DNA from 2 places in the Janthinobacterium sp. Ant5-2-1 genome. Region 2 is predicted to be linked to the other one. Evidence: predicted binding sites of a transcription regulator. Region 2 holds the regulator's gene; the other holds the start of a gene.

Region 1 (3,411 bases), on a different contig from region 2:
AAGCCATTGCCGACACACAAGGCACCAGCCTGTACATCGTCCTGCGCGGTTCGCTGGCCGTGGCCGCCGACATCCACACGGGCATGGACGACGGCACCGTCAGCAAGGTCTTGCCCGGCGAAAGTGTGGGCGAACAATCGGTGCTCGATGAAGCGAGCAACCTGGCTGCCATTTCCGCCCTGGAAGAAACCGACTTGCTGGTGATCGACGCGGCCGTCGTCTGGGAATTGATCGAGCAATCGAACGGCCTCGCGCGCAACCTGCTGCGGCTGCTGTCCTTCCGCATCCGCGCAGCCAATGCCCTGCTGCGCCGGCGCCAGAAACTGGGCGAGTTCTACCGGCAGCTGTCGATGGTCGACAGCCTGACGGGTTTGTACAACCGGGCCTGGCTCACCGACTTGCTGCCGAACATGATCGTCACGGCCCACGCCAGCGCCTCGCCGCTGTCGCTGGTGATGATCGACCTCGACCATTTCAAGCGTTTCAACGACACGCACGGCCACCAGGCGGGCGACCAGGCGCTGCGCATCGCCGCGCAAGTACTGGGCGCGGCCCTGCGGCCGACGGATTTTGCCGTGCGTTATGGTGGCGAGGAAATGATGGTGATCTTGCCCGATACGAGCGAACATGTGGCCCTGCGGGTGGCCGAACGCTTGTGCGAACGCATGCAGCAAGCCGTCATCTTCGTCGACATGCGCAGCGCGCTGCCGCACATCACGGGTTCCTTCGGCGTGGCCAGCCTGGCGGCCGAACAGGACGACCATGCGCTGATCGCGGCCGCCGACGCGGCGCTCTATCGCGCCAAGGCAAGCGGACGCAACCGCGTAAGCACCTGATAAAAAGCCCATGGCGTCGTTGCATTGCCTCGTCGTACATTCGTACTGCCTTCGGCAATGCGCCTGGCCCTGGACATTTTCTCAGGCGCTTCCGGCGTAATATTGATCAGGCAGCCTTGCTGTCGGCCGGCTTGGCGGCGTCATCCTTCTTGCTGCTGTGCGCGGCGATGAAATCCGCATAGCCTTTCTGCACCAGCTCGTACGTCTTGTCGATATTGCCGGCGATATCGCCTTTCAACACTTTCAAGCCGCCCAGAATGTCGCGCGCTTCCTTGAAGCCTTTTTCCATGCCGCCGCTGATGGTGTCCATGAACTTGGTCAGGGCCGTATCGTCATCCAGGTCGGGATTCTGTTTCTTGAAGGCGTCAAAAAACCCCGTCGACAGCGATACAATGCGGCTCGCCGTCGCTTCGGCGCTATTGTCCTGCGAAGCGGCGTTCTGGATCGCATCTTCGCCGTACTGGCCCTTCAGCGCTTCATTGATGTTGGTGATGGCCGTCTTGTACAGCAGCGCCAGCGGCTCGTTCTCGGAACCGATCGACACGTTCAGCGAGGCCTGCATGATGGACGCGTTCAATTGCAGCTTGGTACGGTCGTTGACGCTCATTTCAGCGTTGACGCCGTCCTTTTGCTGGACTTTATCGTCCTTGCCGGCAACGCCCGTACTGACGGAAGTCACGGAAGGGTTGGAATTGCCGCTTGCGGCGATGGGAATTGACACGATAGACCTCCTTGAACGGGCAATGTATGCCACCATGCGGGAAACGCGATGATGACCATCCTCTCGTGTAGTATCGGCAGGTTTTCAGAAAACTGTAGCAGCGGCGCTCTTTTACCGGCCCGGATAACCAATCAAGTAACCAAGTAATGACCATCAATGACTAACCAGACCTTTCTTTGGCACGATTACGAAACCTTTGGCGCCCAGCCGCGCCGCGACCGCCCGGCCCAGTTCGCCGCCATCCGCACGGATGCCGAACTCAACGAGATCGGCGAGCCGATCATGCTGTATTGCCAGCCTGCTAATGATTTCCTGCCCGACCCGCAATCGTGCCTGATCACGGGCATCACGCCGCAGCAGTGTCTGCAACTGGGCGTGCCCGAGCACCAGTTCGCCGCCACCATCGAAGCGGCCTTTTCGGAACCGGGCACCATCGGCGTGGGCTACAACACCATCCGTTTCGACGATGAAGTCACGCGCTTCCTGTTCTGGCGCAACCTGATCGACCCGTATGCGCGCGAATGGAAAAACCATTGCGGTCGCTGGGATATCCTCGACGTGGTGCGCATGACGCACGCGCTGCGCCCGGAAGGCATTCAATGGCCGAAGCGCGACGATGGCCAGACCAGTTTCAAGCTGGAACACTTGAGCAAGGCCAATGGCCTGGCCCACGAAGCGGCGCACGATGCGCTGTCCGACGTGCGCGCCACCATCGCCCTGGCCCGCCTGATCAAGCAGAAACAGCCGAAACTGTTCGAATTCTGCCTGGCCCTGCACAAAAAGGACCGGGTCGCCAGCGAAATGGGCATGCACCTGACCGCCGGCGAGCGCCAGCCTTTCCTGCACGTGTCCGGCATGTTCCCCGCCGAACGGGGCTGCGTGGGCGTCGTCTGGCCGCTGGCCACGCACCCGAGCAACAAGAACGAGATCCTCGTCTGGGATTGCGCCTACGACCCGCGTGAACTGTTCGAGCTGGACGCCGACACCATCCGCACGCGGCTGTTCACGCGCAAGGACGCCATGCCCGAAGGCATGACGCGCCTGCCCGTGAAGAGCGTGCACCTGAACAAGTCGCCCATGCTCGTCGGCAACCTGAAAACCCTGTCGCCGGCCATGGCCGCGCAATGGGGCATCGACGTGGACGCGGCGAAGGTCAACGCGCAATTCGCCGCCACGGCACCAAACATGGATGCGATCTGGGCCGAAGTGTTCCAGCGCCCGGGCGCGAATGCCGCGCTGGACGTGGATGAGGATTTGTACAACGGTTTCGTCAGCAACGATGACCGCCGCCTGCTCGAATCCTTGCGCCGCGAAACGCCGGCCAAGCTGGCCACGGCCCGCCCCTCGTTTGCCGACGAACGCCTGCAGGAACTGCTGTTCCGCTACCGCGCCCGCAATTTCCCGCAAACGCTGAGCGAAGCGGAAAGCCTGCGCTGGGAACAGCACCGCGCCGCCCGCCTGTTCGACGGCGACGGCGGCGCCCGCACCATCGAGATGCTGTTTACGGAAATCGACGTGCTGTCGGAATCCGTGGATGAGCGGGGAGAGGAAATTCTGGGAGAACTCTACGATTACGCGGAGATCGTCGCCCCGCAACGCGATTAAAATCCGGGGTCAGACCCGACGGGACTCGGCGTCCCCGTCTGACCCCAGCACTTAAGGTGTTGGGGTTTTATGCAGAACGGTGCGCATTGATCGCATCGCGCGTTTCAATGGCCACGCGGCGCGCTGCGTCGGCCCAGTCTTCGCCGTCCTGCGGCTTGGCGTAGATGATGGCGCGCGACGAGCTGATCATCATGCCCATGCCGTTCGCCGTCTGGCCCGCGCCAACTGTCGCGGCGATGTCGCCGCCCT
Region 2 (3,411 bases):
ACTCGGCGGCCACGCAGTTTTCCGATGCCGAACTGCCGTTGCTGATGGCGCAGGCAGCCGCCCGCAACAATGAAGCGCGCGGGGTGCATCTTGGCTAATTTCGATTTCGACCAGGCCGAAGGCTTGCGCCGCATGCTGGCCGGCCCGCAGCCGCGCGTCATGACGTTCCTCTCGGCCACGCCGCAGGACGACAAGGGCGCCATGCTGGTCAACCTGGGCGCCTCGCTCGTCTACGGCGGCAATGACGTGCTGCTGCTCGACGCCAGCGGCGGCAGCGATGGCGTGGCTGCGCGACTGGGACTGGCGCACGGCGCCAGCCTGCGCGACGTGGCGCGCCAGCAGTGCGGCTTGAACCAGGTCATCCACCAAGTGCCGCAAGGCTTCGGCGTGGCCAGCCTGGGCGCGCGCAACCATTTGATGGACAGCATGGACTATGCGGGCGAGGACGAACTGCGCCGCCTGGGCAAGACCTTTGACGTGCTGGCGCGCCAGAGCGGCATCGTGCTGGTCGACGGCGTCGTGGCAGAAGAGGGCGCCTGCTTCCCCGTGCCCTTGATGGCCTCGTCCGATATCGTCGTGCAAGTGTCGACCAGCGCCACTTCGATCAAGGCGGCGTACTGCCTGATCAAGCGCCTGAGCCAGGAACTGGGACGCCGTCCGTTCGGCATTCTCGTCACCGGCGCTTCCGAATCCGAAGCAAAAGTGGTATACGATAATATGGCACAGGCGGCGAGCCGCTACCTGGCCGTGAAGCTGACGTCGATGGGGTCGGTGCCTGCCGATGAGTATCTGCACCGCGCGGCGCGGCTGGGCCGCAGCGTGGTCGATGCGTTTCCGCTGGCCGGCGCCTCGGTGGCGTTTCGCGGACTGGCCGAGCGGCTGGCCCGTTCGGCGGCGCCGGTGCTTGGCGGCACCTTGTACCAGACGGGGAGCGCCCACCAGTTCAGCGCCTGAAGCCAACCGTAGCACCAGATAAGATGAGAAAACAATAAGCAGCCTATGTACACGGTCAAAGGGAAATCGAACAAGGACTATTTGCTGACGGAGCACATTCCGCTGGTAAAGCGTCTGGCGCACCATATGAAGGCGAAATTGCCGCCTTCGGTCGAGGTCGATGACCTGATCCAGGCCGGCATGATCGGCCTGCTCGATGCCATCAGCCGCTATGAAGAGACGCATGGCGCGCAGTTCGAGACGTATGCCGTGCTGCGCATCCGCGGCGCCATGCTCGACGAATTGCGCACCAGCGACTGGCTGCCGCGCAGCATGCGCCAGAACATGCGCAAGATCGAAGAGGCGATGAGCACCTTGCAGCAGCGCCTCGGCCATCCGCCGACGGAGTCGGAAGTGGCGAAGCTGCTCAAGATGTCGCTGGCCGACTACCAGGAAATGCTGGGCGACGGCGGCGGCCACCAGCTCGTGTACTACGAAGACTTTCATGACCCGGACGGCAATGACAGCTTCCTCGACCGCCACTGCGTGGACGAGGACAGCGACCCCTTGCGTTCCCTGCTCGATACCGATTTCCGGCAATCCGTGATCGATGCCATCGACGCGCTGCCACCACGCGAGAAAATACTCATGGGCCTGTATTACGAAGAAGAGCTGAACCTGAAGGAGATCGGCGCGGTGATGGGCGTATCCGAATCGCGCGTCTCGCAGCTGCATACCCAGGCCGTCGCGCGCCTGCGCGCAACTTTGAGGGAGCAGGCGTGGACTGGTCCAGCGTAATCGGGCTGGCGCTGGCGCTGGCAGGCCTCTTGGTCGGCCAGGCACTGGAAGGCGGCAAGATGGCCTCCCTGCTGCAGCCGGCCGCCTTTGCCATCGTCATCATCGGCACTTTCGGCGCCGTGCTGCTGCAAACGCGGCTGCGCACTTTCGTGCGCGGCCTGGAAATGCTGCGCTGGGTCTTCCTGCCGCCAGCCGATACGCGCGCCGCGCTGGCGCGCGACATTGGCCAGTGGAGCCTGACGGCACGCCGCGACGGCCCGCTGGCGCTCGAGCGCCTGATGGAAAACACGGCCGACCGCTTCAATGCCAAGGGCTTGCGCATGATCGTCGACGGCATCGCGCCGGACAAGCTGCGCCAGCTGCTCGACGTGGAAATCTCCGCCTACGAAATGGCCGAGCGCCAGGCCGTCAAGGTATGGGAGTCGGCGGCCGGCTATTCGCCCACCATCGGCATCCTGGGCGCCGTGCTGGGCCTGATCCACGTGATGGAAAACCTCACCGACCCAAGTAAATTAGGCAGCGGCATCGCCGTGGCGTTTGTCTCGACCATCTACGGCGTGGGCCTGGCCAACTTGCTGTTCCTGCCGGTGGCGAATAAACTCAAGGCCATCGTCTCGCGCCGCGTGCTGCAGTACGAAATCACGGCCGCCGTGCTGTACGACATCGCCACGGGCGACCATACGCGCATCATCGAAGAGCGCGTGTCGAGCCTGCTGCACGAGCACTGACCATGATGCGGCGCGCGCGCAGGAAGTATGACGAGGAACCGGACAACCAGGACCGCTGGCTGATCTCGTACGCCGACTTCATCACCCTGCTGTTCGCCTTCTTTGTTGTGATGTACGCGATTTCGCAAGTCAACGAAGGCAAGTACCGCGTCTTCCAGAACGCCATCGGCCAGGCCTTCAGCCTGGAAAAGGGCGCGCCGCCCATCATCATGGAAGCGCCGCAAGCGATCCCGCTGCCGAATCCCGCCCTGAAACGCCGCACGGAAGCAATCCGCCGCGAGCGTGAACACATGACGCGCCTGGCGCAGGACCTCACCTCCACCCTGGCGCCGTTGGTCAAGGAAGGCAAGGTGCGGGTCACGCAGACGAGCCGCGGCGTGAGCGTGGAAATCAATGCCAGCGTGCTGTTCGACCCCGGCGCGGCGCGCCTGACGGCGGAGTCGGACCAGGCCCTGCGCGCCGTCGCCGTGCTGCTCAAGGACGATACGCACGACGTGCAGGTGGAAGGGCATACGGACGTGCAGCCGATCAGCAATTCGAACTTTGCCTCGAACTGGGAATTGTCGGCCGCGCGCGCCAGCGCCGTGGTGCGCCTGTTCATCGCCAGCGGCGTCAAGGCGTCGCGCCTGACGGCCGTCGGCCACGCTGACAACATCCCCGTGGCGCCCAATGAAACGGCGGAAGGGCGCGCGCGCAACCGCCGGGTCGCCGTGACGATTCTCTCTGGCATCCCGGAAACGGTGACGGAAGTGCCGACGGCGCCCGTGGCGCCGACACCGGCCAACTGAACGCCGCCGCTTGGTACAATCGCGGCCTTCTCTCTTATTATCTCTTCCTCATGAAAAGCAGCTCCCAGGGCGGTCTCGTCTATTCCACCGAAACGGGCCGCATGTGTCCCGCCTGCCGCCAGCCGCTGGCGCAATGCGCGTGCAAGGCGCAAGCCAAGGCGGCG

The links. Region 2 encodes FliA, which starts transcription of late flagellar genes. Its sites were predicted from a motif close to CTAAAGTTTNNNNNNNNNNNGCCGNTA; they were not measured.
Region 1: a site for FliA is predicted at 1,629-1,655, ahead of ASN89_RS21000 (DUF5610 domain-containing protein). Genes of this name have one in related genera too.

What each region holds. Positions count from the first base shown of each region.
Region 1 covers NZ_LNCE01000068.1:4,680-8,090, forward strand. Annotated here, with positions in the region: gene ASN89_RS20995 (GGDEF domain-containing protein) at 1-836, shown strand, start outside; gene ASN89_RS21000 (DUF5610 domain-containing protein) at 943-1,557, opposite strand; gene sbcB (exodeoxyribonuclease I) at 1,714-3,162, shown strand; gene pyrF (orotidine-5'-phosphate decarboxylase) at 3,230-3,411, opposite strand, start outside.
Region 2 covers NZ_LNCE01000024.1:38,239-41,649, forward strand. Annotated here, with positions in the region: gene flhF (flagellar biosynthesis protein FlhF) at 1-98, shown strand, start outside; gene ASN89_RS08720 (MinD/ParA family protein) at 91-954, shown strand; gene ASN89_RS08725 (RNA polymerase sigma factor FliA) at 1,000-1,731, shown strand; gene ASN89_RS08730 (flagellar motor protein) at 1,713-2,459, shown strand; gene motD (flagellar motor protein MotD) at 2,465-3,247, shown strand; gene ASN89_RS08740 (translation initiation factor Sui1) at 3,298-3,411, shown strand, end outside.